DNA from 2 places in the Streptomyces sp. NPDC079141 genome. Region 1 is predicted to be linked to the other one. Evidence: riboswitches for the same ligand, from Rfam matches in the RefSeq annotation. Region 1 holds a riboswitch; the other holds the start of a gene.
What was found. Region 1 has a riboswitch for S-adenosylmethionine ahead of AB0Q90_RS07320 (aminotransferase class V-fold PLP-dependent enzyme). Riboswitches for the same ligand answer to the same signal wherever they lie in the genome.

Region 1 (8,774 bases):
TTGGAGAACAGCACACGGACCCCGCGCGGCGGCGCGAGCAGCACCGGCGCGGCCAGTTCGGCGCCGTCGAAGACACACGTCACCTCGGCGCCGGTCTGCGCGGCCAGCTGCGAGAGCTGCCCGAGCAGCCTGAGGCGCTGCTTCTCCAACGGCATCTGCGGATAGCCGGTCTTGGTGACGTTGTAGCCGTCGACGACCAGATGCGCCTGGGGCAGGGCGAGCAACTGGTCGAGAATCGCGGGGTCGTTCTCGGACAGCGCCCGCGCGGCGATGTCCTTCGGCGTCATACGTCCCGGTTCGACCGCATCCACGGTCTCCGCCGGACGCACCGACACCGGCGGCAACGCCAGCTCCCGGCGCAGCCCTTGGGCGGCGTCCAGCAGGGTGTCCAGCAGCAGCCGGACCCGCATGTCCTCGACGCTGCGGCCCTCGCGCGCGGCCCGGCGGGTGGCCTCCAGAGCGGCCTCGGCCTCGCCGAGCCGCCCCTTCAGCCGCCGGGTCTCGCTCTCGGCGGCGGACACCTGCGCATGCGCCTCGGCACGCAGGGCCTCGGTCTCGACGTGCACCTTGCGCAGCGCCGCCTCACCACGCTTGACATCGCTGAGAGCGGCGCGCAGCTTGCGGTGAAGCGATTCGGCTTCCTTCTTGGCCGTCTCCAGTTCGGCGCGCAGCCGCTCGGTCTCCGCCCGGGTCAGCTCCCGGGCCAGGGCGAGTTCGCCGCGCAGCCGCTCCAGCTCGGCCCGGCTCTCCTCGTCGGCGCGCTCGGCGTCGACCCGCTGGGCCTCCTCGCCGGCCGCGGTCACGAGCTTCACCCAGCCGGTGGGCCGCAGTACGTAGGCCGCGGCCGCGACGTCCAGCGGATCCGCGGCCGGGGGCGGCGAGCCCGAGTCGAGGGCGCCGGTGAGTTCCGGCTGGGCCTCTCTCAGCTTCTCCCCGATGCGCTGCCGGAACAGCGGATCGGTCTCCAGCGCGGCAGCCATCGCGTTACCGGCGAACTTGGCCCGCCGGTTCGGAGCAAAACGGGCGTACTGCCGTAGCTGGGCCGGGAGTTCACCGACGGTCAGCCCACCGAAGCCGTCGGAGACGATCTGTACGACCCGGCGGCGCACTCCATCGGGCAGCGGACGGTCGAGCACCTCGGCGGCGCCGTCGCCCGGCCCCCCGCCTGCGGTCTCCACCATCCGTCGTCACCCCAATACCTGTGCGGATCCCCCGGCAGGGGGGATCGCCTGTGCGGGGCCCGCTCCCGATCAGGAGCCGGCGCCCGGCCTGTCCACGAGTTCCACCTGGTCCACGGCATTGCACCAGCGGCAGCGGACCGACTCGATGGTCTCACTGACCACCTCGCGCTCCTCCACGTTCGGCTCGCCGGCCAGGTCGAGGTGGACGTACTCGACGACCTTCGACGAACGCGTCACGTCGAAGCGGGTGAGGTTGCCGCAGAGGGTGCAGCGCCACCGCGTGGTGGCGGTCGGCAGGGGAACCGTCATCGCGACTGTTCTTTCCTTCCAGTGTCGGTGACTCACCGGTGTCCCCGGTGCGTGTGGCTCGTAACCCTACGGCCTGGCGGGGACTCGCCGCTCGGGCGTCCACGGCGGCGAGGCAGTCTGTTCTATTCCATCCTGTTACGTCATGCTCTGTGTTCATGATCAGCAACTGGAGCACAACGGTCGGCAGAGCGGTCCGGACGCCTTCGCCGGTGACATACGGACTGATCGCCCTGTGCTCGCTGATCTTCCTGATCGGCCCCGCCTCGGGCCTCAATCCGGTGTACGGCACCGGCGACGAACTGCTCGCCGCGCAGCGCGCCTATTTCCGCCGCTGGGGCGTGGTCCCGGCCGAACTGTTCGAAGGCTCGGCCCGCGCCGCCCTGACCCCGGCCACGGCCCTCTTCGTCCACGGCAGCTGGGTGCACCTGCTGGGCAACATGCTGTTTCTCTACGTCTTCGGCGTGCTCACCGAGGAACGGATGGGCCGCGTCCAGTTCACCCTGTTCTATCTGGGCTGCGGCTATCTCGCCCTGCTGGGCTACGCGGCCGCCAACGCCGACTCCGAGCAGTCCCTGGTCGGCGCGTCCGGCGCGATCTCCGCGGTCCTCGGGGCGTTCCTGGCGCTGTTCCCACGGGCCCGGGTGACCAGCCTGCTGCCGTTCCTGTTCTTCCTGCCGCTGCGCTTCCCGGCGTGGATCGTGCTGCCGTTCTGGGCGGCCCTGCAGTGGCTGGCGGCGGGGCGGGCGGCGAGCGGGCCGGGGGTGGCCTATCTGGCGCACCTCGTGGGCTTCGGCCTGGGCCTCTGCTTCGCCTGGGTGCGGTTCGGCCGTACGACTAGAGTGAAGGCCACCCCAGCGACGCCGGCCCCCGAGGGAGAGAACCAGCCGTGATCACCGCGATCGTCCTCATCAAGACCAGCGTGGACCGGATCCCCGAGATCGCGGAGCAGATCGCTTCGCTGGACAGCGTGAGCGAGGTCTTCTCCGTCACCGGTACCTACGACCTGATCGCGATGGTCCGGGTGAAGCAGCACGAGGACCTCGCCGAGGTCATCCCCGGCCGGATCAGCAAGATCCCCGGCGTGGAGGGCACGGACACGCACGTGGCGTTCCGGACGTACTCGCAGCACGACCTGGAGGCGGCGTTCGCGCTCGGCCTGGACAGCTAGGACACGGGATCGGGGGTGTGCGGCGACCGCCGCACACCCCCGATCCGCTTCAGACCGCCGGGACGCAACGCCCGTCCTCCGTGCGGTAGTTCCACTTCGCGCCGTCGGTGACGAGTTCGCGCACGGCGTTCACGAACCGCTCGACGTGCTCGTCCGGCGTACCCGCGCCGAAGCTGACCCGGATCGCGTTGAGGGACTTCTCGCCGGGCGCCGCCTCGGGGGCACCGCACTCACCCTGCGTCTGCGGGTCGCTGCCCAGCAGGGTGCGGACCAGCGGGTGGGCGCAGAACAGACCGTCGCGGACGCCGATGCCGTACTCGGCGGAGAGCGCGGCGGCGAAGTGGGAGCTGTTCCAGCCCTCGACGACGAAGGAGATCACGCCGACCCGCGGGGCGTCGTCGCCGAACAGGGAGAGGACACGCACCTCCGGGACCTCGGCGAGGCCCGCCCGGACCTTCTCGATCAGGTGCTGCTCACGGGCGACCAGGGTGTCGAAGCCCGCCTCCGTCAGCGCCTTGCAGGCCGACGCGATGGAGTAGACACCGATGACGTTCGGCGACCCGGCCTCGTGCCGCGCCGCGCTCTCGTGCCACTCCACGGCCACTCCCCCGTCCTCGCGCCGGGTGACCTTGCGGCTGGCGCCGCCGCCCGCGAGGTAGGGGTCGGCCGCGCGCAGCCAGTCGGCGCGGCCGGCCAGTACGCCAGAGCCGAAGGGGGCGTAGAGCTTGTGGCCGGAGAAGGCGACCCAGTCGACGTCGAGATCCTGGACGGACACCGGGTGGTGCGGGGCGAGCTGGGCGGCGTCGAGGACGATCCGGGCGCCGTGCGCATGGGCGGCGGCGGCGAGTTCCCGTACGGGCCACAGCTCGCCGGTGACGTTCGAGGCGCCGGTGACGCAGACCAGGGCCGGGCCGTAGGGGTCGCGGTCGGCGAGGGCGCGCTCCAGGGTGGCCACGGCCTGCTGCGGGGTGCGCGGGGCGTTGAGGTAGGTGACCTTCGCGTCCTGCCAGGGCAGCAGCGAGGCGTGGTGCTCGGTCTCGAAGACGAAGACCTGGCAGTCGGCAGGGAGGGCCGCGGCCAGCAGGTTCAGCGAGTCGGTGGTGGAGCGCGTGAAGATCAGCTGGTCGTCGGCGCGGCAGTCGAGAAACTCGGCGACGGTCCTGCGGGCGTTCTCGAAGAGGTCCGTGGACAGCTGGGAGAGGTATCCGGCGCCCCGGTGGACGCTGCCGTAGTACGGCGCGTAGGCCGCCACGTCGTCCCAGACCCGCTGGAGGGCGGGGGCGCTGGCGGCGTAGTCGAGGGCCGCGTAGGTGACCTCGCCGCCGGTGACGAGCGGGACCGTGACATCCCGGCCCAGAACGGCCAGGGGGGCACAAACGGACTGGTCGGCGGCAACGCTGGAGACAGACATGACGGAACTCCCGTGAGAGGGCATGCCGGCAGCAGGCAACGGCATGCGGGAAAAGCGGAGAAAAGGGGATGCGGAGGCGGGGCTCTGCGGCCCTATCGCATTCGCTTGCTCACGGAAGACTCCTCGACGACCAGGACCCCTGGTGACGCGAGGGGTCCGCGCTTGCCGTAAGCCTTTGTGGCTACGGCCTGGTCTTCACCCGGGGCACCCCGCCACGGACGGAGGGTTGCCGGACAGTCGGCCGGGGCCTCATGACTGTCACTCATGACCTGGTACAGGAACGTACGTGAAGTGATCGATGTCCCGCAACCCGTGTCCGGATCGCGGGACATCCCGGCACGGAACCTACGCGTTGCTGGCCGCCACCCAGCGCTCCAGCGTCCGCTTCGCCGCCCCCGAGTCGATGGACTCCGCGGCCCTCGCCATCCCGGCGCGGATCTGGTCCGTCAGGGGGGCCTCGGTCGGGTTCAGGGCCACCAGCGCCGCCGCCGAGTTCAGCAGCACCGCCTCGCGCACGGGGCCGGTCTCGCCGTCCAGGAGCCGCCGGGCGACCTCCGCGTTGTACGACGCGTCCGCGCCCCGCAGAGCCTCGACCGGGACCAGCTCGATGCCGACCTCCCGCGGGTCGAAGGCCTCCTCGGTGACCTTGCCGTCGCGGACGATCCACACCCGGGAGGTGGCCGTGGTCGTCAGCTCGTCGAGCCCGTCGTCGCCGCGGAACACCAGTGCGGACGAGCCGCGCTCGGCCAGCACACCGGCCATCAGCCCGGCCATACGGGTGTCGAAGCAGCCGATCGCCGAGGAGGTGACCCGGGCGGGGTTGGTCAGCGGGCCGAGGAGGTTGAACGAGGTCGGAATCCCCAGGTCCCGGCGGACCGCGCCGACGAACCGCATCGAGGGGTGGAACTTGGCCGCGAAGCAGAAGGTGATCCCGGCCTGGTCCACCACCTGCGCCACCCGCTCGGGCGACAGGTCCAGGTTGATGCCGAGCTTCTCCAGCACGTCCGACGAGCCGCTCGCCGAGGACGACGCCCGGTTGCCGTGCTTGACGACCTTCGCCCCGGTGCCCGCGATCACGATGGCCGACATGGTCGAGATGTTGACCGTCCTGGCCCGGTCGCCGCCCGTGCCGACGATGTCGACGGCCGGCCCCGGGATGTCCAGCGGCTGCGCGTGCGCGTACATCGCCTCGACGAGACCGTTGATCTCCTCGACGGTCTCTCCCTTGGCCCGCAGCGCCACCATGAAGCCGGCGATCTGGGCGTCCGTCGCCTCGCCGCTCATGAAGCGGTTCATGGCCCACGCCGTGTCGCCGGCGCTCAGGTCCCGTCCGGCGAGCAGGGCGCTGAGGACGTCGGGCCAGGAACGGCCCGCCGCGGTGTCGCCTCCAGCGGGGGTCACAGCGCTCATAAGGCCGCTCCTGGGTGTCGTAGATGACTGTGGACCCCACCCTATCCAGCCGGAAGGCATGGCAAAGGGCCCCGTCCGAAGACCGGACGGGGCCCTTTGGCCGGCGTGGCGACGCCGCAGCGATCAGTGGTGGCCGTGGCCGCTCGTGATCTCCTTGTACTCCTCGACGGTCGGCTTCGGAATCTGGGACTCCTCGCCGTAGTACGCCTCGCTGAGCTTGGCGCGCAGCTTCTGGGAGCCCTTCACCTTGCGCTCGACACCGTTCTCGTCGACCGTCGGGCCGATCTCGGCCGGCTTGTACTGCTCGTGCGCGGTGAGCGTGTGCAGCTGCTCCTGGCTGAGCGGCTCGTGCACCTCGATGAACTCACCGTGCGGCAGGCGCTTGATGATGCCCGACTCGCGGCCGTGCAGCACCTTGTCCTTGTCGCGGCGCTGGAGGCCGAGGCAGATCCGCTTGGTGACGATGAACGCGATGACGGGCGCGACGAAGAACGCGATCCGGACGAACCAGGTGATGGCGTTGATCGACAGGTGGAAGTGGGTGGCCCAGAGGTCGTTTCCACCACCGATCAGCAGCACCATGTACCAGGTGATCCAGGCGACACCGAAGGCCGTACGGGTCGGCGCGTTGCGCGGGCGGTCCAGGATGTGGTGCTCGCGCTTGTCGCCGGTGACCCAGGACTCGATGAACGGGTAGACCGCGATCGCGACCAGGACCAGCGGGAAGATCATCAGCGGGATGAACACACCCAGGACGAGCGTGTGACCCCAGAAGTTGACCTCCCAGCCCGGCATGACACGGATCAGGCCCTCGGAGAAGCCCATGTACCAGTCGGGCTGGGCGCCGGTCGACACCTGGTCCGGACGGTAGGGGCCCATGGACCAGATCGGGTTGATCGTGGCGATCGCGGAGATGACCGCGATGACACCGAAGACCAGGAAGAAGAAGCCGCCGGCCTTGGCCATGTACACCGGCAGCAGCGGCATGCCGACGACGTTGTTGTTCGTCTTGCCGGGGCCCGCGTACTGCGTGTGCTTGTGGTAGAAGACCAGGATCAGGTGGGCGACCACCAGACCGAGCATGATGCCCGGCAGCAGCAGGACGTGGACCGAGTAGAAGCGGGCCACGAAGTCGCCGCCCGGGAACTCTCCGCCGAAGAGGAAGAACGACAGGTACGTGCCGACGATCGGCACGGACAGGACCGCGCCCTCCATGAAGCGGACACCGGTGCCGGAGAGCAGGTCGTCCGGGAGCGAGTAACCGGTGAAGCCGGTGAACATGCCCAGGACGAACAGCAGGAAGCCGAACAGCCAGTTGACCTCACGCGGCTTGCGGAACGCACCCGTGAAGAACACGCGCATCATGTGCACGAACATGCCGGCGAGGAAGATCAGCGCCGCCCAGTGGTGGATCTGCCGGATCAGCAGACCACCGCGCACATCGAAGGAGATGTGCATGGTCGAGTTGAACGCCTCGGACATCAGCTGGCCCTGCAGCGGGACGTAGCTGCCGTGGTACTCCACCTCGTTCATCGACGGGTGGAAGAACAGCGTCAGGTACACACCCGTGAGGATGATGATGATGAAGCTGTAGAGGCAGACCTCGCCCAGCATGAACGACCAGTGGTCGGGGAAGATCTTGCGCATGTTGGCCTTGGCCAGGGAGTAGATCCCCAGCCGGCCGTCGGCCCAGTCGGCGACGCGCTCGCCGGCCGGTGCCTTCCCGCGAGAGCGGGACTCGGGGGTCGTCGTAGTGCTCATCCGCGCTCCCAGAAAGCAGGACCAACGGGCTCGTCGAAGTCGCCGAGCGCCTCAAGGTAGCCCTCGTCGTTCACGCCGATGCGCAGCTGCGGCAGGGCGTGACCGGCCGGGCCGAAGATCACTCGGGCACCGTCGGCGAGGTCGAAGGTGGACTGGTGGCAGGGGCAGAGCGCGTGGTGCGTCTGCTGCTCGTACAGCGAGATCGGGCAACCGACGTGGGTGCAGATCTTCGAGTACGCCACGATGCCCTCGTGCGACCACTCAAGCTCTTGCTTGTCCTTGATGTTGTCCGGCTGGATCCGGACGATCATCAGGGCCGCCTTGGCGATTTCCTTCTGGAAGTCGTGGTCGTGCTCCTCCAGGCCCTCCGGCTTGGCGAAGGTGAGGGAGCCGACCGCGACGTCCGAAGGACGCAGCGGCTCGTTGGTGTTCATGTTGACGAGCAACTTGCCCTTGGCCCACAGGGTGTGGCGCAGCTTGTCCTCGGGCAGCGGGCCGAGGTCGCGCAGCAGGACGACACCGGAGAGCGGGAACAGGGCCAGCGCGCCGAACATCGTGTTGCGGATCAGCTTGCGGCGGCCGAGCGCGGACTCCTTGGCGCCGTCCGCGAAGTCGGCCAGAACCTTGGCCTTGACCTCGGGCGGAGCCTCGATCGGGTGCCGCTCGTCGGCGATCTCCACGTCCGACATCAGGGTGCGGGCCCAGTGGACCGCGCCCGCGCCGATGCAGAACAGCGAGATGCCCAGCGTCATGCCCAGCGCGAAGTTCAGCGCGCTGATGTGACCCAGCGGGAAGATGTAGACCGACTTGTCGGCGTCGATCCCCACGTAGGAGGCGATGAAGCCGACGGTGGCCAGCATCGAGACCGTGAACAGGAAGGCGACCGAGCGCTCGGACCGCTTGGCGGCCCGCTCGTCGATGTCCTGGATCCGGTGCTCGTGGGGCGGCAGGCCGGGGTCCGCGAACGGGTCCTTGTCGTCCGCGACGCTCACCGCGCCGTGTGCGTCCTGCTCTGCGGGCAGGTTCTCTTCTGGAATGTCTTGGCTACTCATGACTTCTTGGCCTTTGCGGTCCGAGCGGCAACCCAGACGGCGACCGCGATCAGCGCGCCGAGTCCGAAGACCCACGCGAACAGGCCCTCACTGACCGGACCGAGTCCGCCCAGCTCAAGACCACCGGGGCTCTCGGTGTCGTCGCTGTTGACCGCGTCGAGGTACGCGATGATGTCCTTCTTGTTCTGCTCCGACAGCGTGGTGTCGGGGAAGGAAGGCATGTTCTGCGGGCCGGTCTGCATGGCCTCGTAGATGTGCTTCGGGTCCACGCCCTCAAGGGTCGGCGCGAACTTGCCGTGCGTCAGCGCACCACCCTTGCCGGTGAAGTTGTGGCACTGCGCGCAGTTCGTGCGGAACAGCTCGCCACCCTTGGCGATGTCGGCACCCTCGGGGGCGTACTCGGCCTCGGTCGGGATGGACGGACCGGCGCCCAGCGAGGCGATGTACGCCGCGAGCTGGTCGATCTCGGCCTGGGTGTAGAC
Region 2 (8,774 bases), on a different contig from region 1:
CTGGTCGTCGAGCACCCGGGCGGCGATCCCGGTGTGGTTCTTCTCCAGGTCGGCGATGACCTCGGCGAGGGTGCCGCCCTCGGCGGTCACTTCGGCCTGGCCGCCGGTGTAGGTGCGCAGGATGGTGGGGATGCGAACGGAAACGCTCACGGTGGAAACCTCCGGAAGGGAAACAAACCTAGGGGCGCGGGGAACTGCGCGACCAGCCCCCACCGGCCCGCAGACGACAACAGCTACACGAGCCCGGCCTCACGGAACGACTCAAGGTTGGGACGAATCGTCGCCGTCAGACCAGTCCCGGCCACCGCATCCAACGTCTTGAGACCGTCACCCGTGTTCAGCACGACCGTCGTCAACGTCGGATCCAGCAGCCCGTTCTCGATCAGCTTCCGCGTCACACCCACGGTGACACCACCGGCGGTCTCCGCGAAGATCCCCTCGGTCCTGGCAAGGACCTTGATCGCCTCGACGATCTGCTCGTCCGTCACGTCCTCCACCGCGCCACCGGTCCGCCGGGCGATGTCCAGGACGTACGGCCCGTCCGCCGGGTTGCCGATGGCCAGCGACTTGGCGATGGTGTTCGGCTTCTGCGGGCGGACGACGTCGTGGCCCGCCTTGTACGCCACCGACACCGGCGAGCAGCCCTCCGCCTGCGCACCGAAGATCTTGTACGGCTTGTCCTCGACGAGCCCGAGCTTGATCAGCTCCTGCAGACCCTTGTCGATCTTCGTGAGCTGGGAGCCGGAGGCGATCGGCACGACGAGCTGGTCGGGCAGCTGCCAGCCGAGCTGCTCGCAGATCTCGTACGCGAGGGTCTTGGAGCCCTCCGCGTAGTACGGCCGCAGGTTGACGTTGACGAAGCCCCAGCCCTCGCCGGCCGGGTCGCCGATCAGCTCGGAGCAGAAACGGTTCACGTCGTCGTAGTTGCCCTCGATGCCGACGAGCTCACCGCCGTAGACCGCGGCCATGACGACCTTGCCCTGCTCCAGGTCGTGCGGGATGAACACGCAGGAGCGGAAGCCGGCGCGGGCGGCGGCGGCGCCGACGGCGCCGGCCAGGTTGCCGGTGGAGGAGCAGGAGAGCGTGGTGAAGCCGAAGGCGCGCGCGGCCTCCAGGGCCTGGGCGACGACGCGGTCCTTGAAGGAGTGCGTCGGGTTACCGGAGTCGTCCTTCACATACAAACCGCCGGTCACGCCGAGCTCACGGGCCAGATTGTCGGCCTTGACGAGCTTGGTCCAGCCCGGGTTGATGTTGGGCTTGTCGGCCACGTCCGCGGGGACGGGCAGCAGCGGCGCATAACGCCAGATGTTCGCGGGACCCGCTTCGATGCGCTTGCGGAGCTCTTCGGTGTCGTAGGCCGAGAAGTCGTAGGCGATCTCCAGCGGGCCGAAACACTCCTCGCATGCAAAGAGCGGTCCGAGGGGTACCCGGTGACCGCACTCGCGGCAGCTCAGGGCCGCGGCGGGACCGAGGTCGACAGTGGAGTTTCCGGTGCTTGCAACAGTCTGCACAGCCATGTGAGGCGAGGCCCTTTCTCCTCATCTTCCTCACGACGCATCTCGTCGTGAGACGGATTTGGCACCTTCCCTAGCCGGGAGCCTCGCGTGAACGAGACCGACTGGAGGGTTGCCGGGGCTTCATCGGGCCGTATCCCTCTGCCCCTCTGGATGAGCGGTATGTAGTTGTAAGCGCTAACGACCCCTGACATGCGATGGTCATCAGCGTTGCTCAAGACTGTAACCGAAGGCCAGGACAGTGAAGAGAGCCGTCCGAACCGCGAGACACGTGAGGAGCCGCAGACTGTGCTGGAAGAAGTCGAGCGCTGGCTGAGCACCCGGTCCTGGTCCGCGACCGATCGCCCGCTCCACAAGATCCTGGCCGCCAAACGCAGCACGGGCCAGTCGGTCTCCGTCGTGCTGCCCGCGCTCAACGAGGAGGAGACGGTCGGCGAGATCGTCGCCGTGATCCGTCACGACCTCATGCAGCAGGTCCCGCTCGTCGACGAGATCGTCGTCGTCGACTCCGGGTCGACCGACCGTACCTCCGAGGTCGCCGCGGCGGCCGGGGCGACGGTGGTGCACCGGGACGAGATCCTGCCCCGCATACCGGCCGTGCCGGGCAAGGGCGAGGTGCTCTGGCGCTCGCTGCTGGTCACCCGGGGCGACATCGTCTGCTTCATCGACGCCGACCTGAAGGAGTTCAAGTCGGAGTTCGTCTCGGGGATCGTGGGCCCGCTGCTCACCGAACCCGGGGTGGACCTGGTCAAGGCGATGTACGACCGTCCGCTCGGCCAGGCCGCCGGGCAGGGCGGCCGGGTCACCGAGCTGATGGCCCGCCCGCTGCTGAACATGCACTGGCCGCAGCTGGCCGGGTTCGTGCAGCCGCTGGGCGGCGAGTACGCGGCCCGTCGCACGCTGCTGGAACAGCTGCCGTTCCCGGTGGGCTACGGCGTGGAGCTGGGCATGCTGATCGACGCCCTGCACCTGGTGGGCCTGGACGCGCTGGCCCAGGTCGACGTCGGGGTCCGCAAGCACCGGCACCAGGACGGGCAGGCGCTCGGCCGGATGTCCGCCGCGATCTACCGCACGGCACAGCTGCGGCTGGCCCGCGGGCATCTCATCCGCCCCTCGCTCACCCAGTTCGAGCGCGGCGAGGACGGTTTCGAGCCACGTACGTACTCCGTGGACACGGAGGAGCGGCCGCCGATGGTGGAGATCACCGAGTACGCGTCACGCAAGGTGGCGTAGCGCACGTCTCGACGGGCGGCTCGTACGTTTGAGCGTTTACGGTGCGGGCTAGGTTGGAGCACATGGCTTCCACGCACGGTGCTGCCCAGGTGCTGGTCGCGTCGAATCGCGGCCCGGTGTCCTACGAGGTGCAGGAGGACGGATCGCTGCACGCCAAGCGGGGTGGCGGCGGACTGGTGTCGGGCCTGTCGGCCATCGGCCCGGACGCCGGCGCCCTGTGGGTGTGCTCGGCGCTGTCCGACGGTGACCGCGAGGCGGTCCGGCGCGGGGTCGGCGAGGCCGGCGTACGGATGCTGGACATCGACGCCGAGGTGCATGCCGACGCGTACAACGGCATCGCCAACTCGGTGCTGTGGTTCGTCCACCACATGCTCTACCAGACGCCGGTCGAGCCGCTGTTCGACAACGAGTTCTGGCGGCAGTGGGGGAACTACGCCCGCTACAACCGGGCCTTCGCCGAGGCGCTGGCCGAGGAGGCGGGCGACGGGGCGGCGGTCCTGGTCCAGGACTACCACCTGACGCTGGTGCCGGGCATGCTGCGCCGGCTGCGCCCGGACCTGCGGATCGCCCACTTCTCGCACACCCCGTGGGCCCCGGTGGACTACTTCCGCATGCTGCCCGACCGGGTGGCCCGCGAGGTGCTGGAGGGCATGCTCGGCGCCGACCGGCTCGGCTTCCTCACCCACCGCTGGGCGGACGCGTTCACCGCGTGCTGCACGGAGATCGCGGGCGGCCTCGGGGACACCGAGGTCGGGGTGCACGGACTGGGCGCAGACGCGGACTTCCTGCGCAAGCGGTCGCACGAGGCCGACGTCGAGGAACGGATGGCGGCGCTGCGGACGGAGATCGGGGCGGGGCCGGACGGGGAGCCGCGCAAGGCGATCGTGCGGGTGGACCGCACCGAGCTGTCCAAGAACATCGTGCGGGGCCTGCTGGCGTACCGGGAGCTGCTGACGGCGTTCCCGTGGTGGCAGGAACGCGTGGTGCACGTGGCCTTCGCGTACCCGTCCCGCCAGGACCTGGCGGTGTACCGGGACTACACGGCCGAGGTGCGGCGGCTGGCGGACTCGATCAACGAGGAGTTCGGTACGGCGGACTGGACGCCGGTCGTGCTCCATGTCAAGGACGACTTCGCGCGCTCCCTGGCCGCGTACCGGATCGCCGACGTGGCGCTGGTGAACCCCATCCGGGACGGCATGAACCTGGTCGCGAAGGAGGTGCCGGTCGTGTCCGACGAGGGCTGCGTGCTGGTGCTGTCGCGGGAGGCCGGGGCGTTCGAGGAGCTGGGCGAGGACGCGGTCGTGGTCAACCCGTACGACATCGGGGGGACGGCGAACGCGCTCCACGAGGCGCTGGGGATGCCGGCGGGCGAGCGGGCGGAACGGACGAAGCGGCTGGCGGCGTCCGCGACCGCGCTGCCGCCGGCGGCGTGGTTCCTGGAGCAGCTGCGCGCACTGACCGGCTGAGATCTGCATGCGTGCCTCCGGCTCCCGTGGATATGGTCCCCGTATGGGCAGCCATACGGACTCCACGGACGCACTGCCGACCCCTTCCACCCCCGCCGGACGAGCCGGTCTGGACGCGCTGCTGGCGCGGCCCGACCGCGCGGTGATCGCGCTCGACTTCGACGGGACGCTCGCGCCGATCGTGGCGGACCCCGAACAGGCCCGCGCCCACCCCGAGGCGGTGCCCGCGCTGGCCGCCCTCGCGCCGAAGGTGGCCGCCGTCGCCGTGGTCACCGGACGCCCGGCCGGCGTCGCCGTCCGCTACGGCGGTTTCGCCGGCGTTCGCGGCCTGGAGCACCTCGTCGTGCTCGGCCACTACGGCGCCGAACGCTGGGACGCCGTCTCCGCCACCGTCAGCGCGCCCGCCCCCGACCCCGGCGTCGCGGCCGTCCGCGCCGAGCTGCCCGGTGTCCTCGACGGGGTCGGGGCCTGGCACGGCACCTGGATCGAGGAGAAGGGCCGCGCGGTCGCCGTCCACACCCGCCGCGCCGACGACCCCCAGGCCGCCTTCGAAGCCCTGCGCGAGCCCCTCGCCGAACTGGCCGCCCGCCACGGCCTGATCGTCGAGCCCGGCCGTATGGTCCTGGAACTGCGCCCGCCCGGCATGGACAAGGGCGTCGCCCTCCTCGACTACGTCCGCGAGATCGACGCGGCCTCGGTCCTCTACGCCGGTGACGACCTGGGCGATCTCCCCGCCTACGCGGCCGTGGACAAGCTCCGCACCGACGGCACTCCGGGTCTGCTGGTGTGCAGCGCCAGCGAGGAGGTTCCGGAGCTGGAGGAGCGGGCGGACATGGTGGTGCAGGGACCGGCGGGAGTGGTGAGGCTGCTGAGGAGCCTGGCGGCGCGCCTGTAGCCCGCGCTCACCGCTCCGAGCGCCGGGACTCGCGCACCCTGCGCAGCCGGTTCACCGTCACCGGGTCGTGGGCCAGGGCCCGCTCGTCGTCGAGGAGGGCGTTGAGGAGCTGGTAGTAGCGCACGGGGGCCAGCCCCAGCTCCTCGCGTATCGCCCGCTCCTTCGCTCCCGGCCCCGGGAAGCCACGGCGTTCCAGGGCGAGGATCGACTGCTCCCTGCGACCCAGCGGCTCCTGTTCCATACCCCGCACCGTAGCCGCCGCCACTGACAGCGGGGCTACTCCGCGCTCTCCTCCGCGACCGCCGTCACCTGGAGCTGCTGGAGCACGGTCGACGGGTTGCCGCCGGGCGCGACCGCCTTGCCGATCCTGTCCTTGACCGCCGCGCTGACCGCCGCCCAGGAGGTCCGGCCCACCGGGTACAGCTCGGAGGCGGGCAGCGCCTCCAGGAACGGCCGCAGCTCCTCGTCCTGCTCCGCCGTGCTCATGACGTCGGAGACGGAGTTCGTCACGGGCAGCAGGTCGTACTCCCGCGAGAACGCGAGCACGTTCTTCTCGTCGTAGACGAAGTCGAGGAAGTCGCCGGCCTGCTCGGCGTGGCCGTTCTGCTTGAAGGCCATCATCCAGTCGGCGACGCCCATGGAGATCCGGCTCGGCCCGTCGGCGCCGGGCATCGGCACCATGCCGAACTTCACGCCCTTCGCGGTGGCCGCCTTCATCAGCGAGGGATGCCCGTTGAGCATGCCGACGTCGCCGTCCGTGAACGCCTCGAAGGCGTCGGCGCGGTTGAGGGAGGCGGGCGCGACCGGTCCGGTGAGGTCCTTGTCGACCAGCTCGTCCTTGAGCCAGGTGAAGGTGGCGACGTTCTCCGAGGAGTCGACGTCGTAGGTGCCCACGTCGGTGTCGGTGTAGCCGCCGCCCCCGCTGAGCAGCCACTGCATGGTCTCGGCCTGCGCCTCCTCGGGGCCGAGCGGGAGGGCGTAGGGGTACTTCACGCCCTCCGCCTTCAGTGCCTCGGCGGCGGCGGCCAGCTCCTGCCAGGTCTCGGGCGGCTGGATGCCGGCCTCGTCGAAGAGGGTCTTGTTGTAGAAGAGCAGGCGGGTGGAGGAGGCGAACGGCATGCCGTACTGGGTCCCGTTCACCGCTCCCGCGGAGGCCAGCTGCGGCACGAAGTCGGCCTGGGTGGTGATGGAGAGCAGCTCGCTGGCCGTGTAGAGCTTGCCGGCCCTGGCGTAGTCGGCGTACGCGCCGATCTGCGCCAGGTCGGGCGCCTTGCCGGCGTCGACCATCTCCTTGACCTTGCGGTCGACCTCGGTCCAGGAGTACACGCTGACCTCGACGTGGACGTCGGGGTGGGCGTCCTCGTACTCCTTGACCAGGGAGTCCCAGTACTTCCGGGAGCTGTTGGACGCGCTGTCGCCGTAGTCGGCCGCGACCAGCCTCAGCGTCACCTCGTCCGAGTCCCCGGTGAGGCCGCAGCCGCCCAGAACCGCCATCATGCCCAGTGCGGACACAACCGCGATCATCCCTTTACTACGCCGCTGCACTGCTGTTCCAGCCCCAACCCACTGCGAAAACTTTCGAAACGTCGCCATAAGGTCTACACCACGTGAGTGGACTAGACCTCTTGAGGGTCGGCGGGCCACACTGTCCCCCGTGAGACATGTCATCGCCCTCGACGTGGGCGGCACCGGGATGAAGGCCGCCCTGGTCGGGGCGGACACTGTGCCGTCCGGGGGGACACCCCCCGGGCCCCCCGTGCTGCTGCACCAGGCCCGCCGGGCGACCGGCCGCGAGCGCGGCCCCGAGGCGGTCGTACGCGCCATCCTCGACTTCACCGCCGAGCTGCACGCCTACGGCGCCGAGAAGCTGGGCGAACCCGCGACCGCCGCCGGCGTCGCCGTCCCCGGCATCGTCGACGAAGCCCGCGGCATCGCCTCCTACGCGGCCAACCTGGGCTGGCGCGACGTCCCCCTGCGCGAGCTGATCGGCGCCGAGCTGGGCATCCCCGTCGCCCTCGGCCACGACGTACGCACCGGCGGCCTCGCCGAGGGCCGCGTCGGCGCCGGCCGGGGCACCGACCGCTTCCTGTTCGTGGCGCTGGGCACCGGCATCGCGGGCGCGATCGGCCTGGACGGCCGGGTGGAGGCGGGGGCGCACGGCTTCGCGGGCGAGATCGGCCACATCGTCGTACGCCCCGGCGGCACCCCCTGCCCCTGCGGCCAGCACGGCTGCCTGGAGCGCTTCGCCTCCGCCGCGGCCGTCAGCGAGGCCTGGGCCGCCGCCTGCGGCGACCCGGAAGCGGACGCCGCGGACTGCGCCAAGGCCGTCGCATCCGGCGACCCGAACGCCGTACAGGTCTGGCAGCGGGCGGTGGACGCCCTCGCCGACGGCCTGGTCACCGCGCTCACCCTGCTGGACCCCCGCACCCTGATCATCGGTGGCGGCCTCGCCGAGGCGGGGGAAACCTTGTTCACACCACTGCGGGACGCGGTACGGCAGCGAGTCACGTTCCAGAAGCTGCCGACGATCGTTCCGGCGGCTCTCGGGGACACGGCCGGTTGCCTGGGTGCGGGCCTACTGGCCTGGGACCTGCTGACCTCTACAACTCGGATCCAGGAGGAATCGGCCTGATGGCAACTCCCCAAGGGGCGCGGGGAACTGCGCGACAAGCCCCCACCGGCCCGCAGACAATCCTCAAGGGAGCCCACGTCGTACTCCCGACAGGAGTTGTCGACTCAGGCCAGGTGGTCGTCGAGGGCACCCGCATCACCGGCAGCGCTCAGGAGAACGCCCAGGTCATCGACGTAACCGGCCACTACCTGGTCCCAGGATTCGTCGACATCCACAACCACGGCGGCGGCGGAGCCTCCTTCACCTCCGGCACCGTCGACGAGGTACTCACCGGCATCCGCACCCACCGCCTGCACGGCACCACCACCCTCGTCGCCTCCACCGTCACCGGCGACATGGACTTCCTCGCCCAGCGCGCCGGCCTCCTCTCCGAGCTCGCCGAGCAGGGCGATATCGCCGGCATCCACTTCGAGGGCCCGTTCATCTCCCCGTGCCGCAAGGGCGCGCACTCCGAGGAGCTGCTGCGCGACCCCGACCCGGCCGAGGTCCGCAAGCTGATCGACGCGGCGCGCGGCCACGCGAAGATGGTCACGCTCGCCACCGAGCTGCCCGGCGGCATCGACTCCGTGCGCCTGCTTTCCGAGCACGGCGTGATCGCGGCCGTCGGCCACACGGACGCCACCTACGAGCAGACGGTCGAGGCGATCGACGCGGGCGCCACGGTCGCCACCCACCTCTTCAACGCGATGCCCGCCCTCGGCCACCGCGCCCCGGGCCCGATCGCGGCGCTGCTGGAGGACGAGCGGGTCACCGTCGAGCTGATCAACGACGGTACGCATCTGCACCCGGCCGCCCTGGAGCTGGCGTTCCATCACGCGGGCGCGGACCGCGTCGCGTTCATCACGGACGCGATGGACGCGGCGGGCTTCGGCGACGGCCGCTACATGCTCGGCCCGCTGGAGGTGGAGGTGGCCGACGGTGTCGCCCGTCTCGTCGAGGGCGGCTCGATCGCCGGGTCCACCCTGACCCTCGACCGCGCCTTCAAGCGCGCCGTGACGATCGACGGGCTGTCCGTCGAGGACGCGGTGGCCGCC

Region 2: another riboswitch for S-adenosylmethionine. It lies ahead of thrC (threonine synthase); the one in region 1 lies ahead of AB0Q90_RS07320 (aminotransferase class V-fold PLP-dependent enzyme).

The regions. Positions count from the first base shown of each region.
Region 1 is NZ_JBFBLP010000002.1:490,627-499,400, reverse strand. Features, by position in the region: gene AB0Q90_RS07340 (NYN domain-containing protein) at 1-1,181, opposite strand, end outside; gene AB0Q90_RS07335 (hypothetical protein) at 1,251-1,490, opposite strand; gene AB0Q90_RS07330 (rhomboid family intramembrane serine protease) at 1,646-2,380, shown strand; gene AB0Q90_RS07325 (Lrp/AsnC ligand binding domain-containing protein) at 2,377-2,658, shown strand; gene AB0Q90_RS07320 (aminotransferase class V-fold PLP-dependent enzyme) at 2,708-4,069, opposite strand; SAM riboswitch class IV at 4,223-4,339, opposite strand; gene trpD (anthranilate phosphoribosyltransferase) at 4,415-5,479, opposite strand; gene AB0Q90_RS07310 (cytochrome bc complex cytochrome b subunit) at 5,603-7,240, opposite strand; gene AB0Q90_RS07305 (Rieske 2Fe-2S domain-containing protein) at 7,237-8,292, opposite strand; gene AB0Q90_RS07300 (c-type cytochrome) at 8,289-8,774, opposite strand, start outside.
Region 2 is NZ_JBFBLP010000005.1:144,448-153,221, reverse strand. Features, by position in the region: gene AB0Q90_RS17395 (MoaD/ThiS family protein) at 1-150, opposite strand, end outside; gene thrC (threonine synthase) at 234-1,517, opposite strand; SAM riboswitch class I at 1,536-1,674, opposite strand; gene AB0Q90_RS17385 (glucosyl-3-phosphoglycerate synthase) at 1,803-2,747, shown strand; gene AB0Q90_RS17380 (trehalose-6-phosphate synthase) at 2,810-4,213, shown strand; gene otsB (trehalose-phosphatase) at 4,257-5,108, shown strand; gene AB0Q90_RS17370 (DUF3263 domain-containing protein) at 5,116-5,349, opposite strand; gene AB0Q90_RS17365 (extracellular solute-binding protein) at 5,385-6,605, opposite strand; gene AB0Q90_RS17360 (ROK family protein) at 6,763-7,740, shown strand; gene nagA (N-acetylglucosamine-6-phosphate deacetylase) at 7,740-8,774, shown strand, end outside.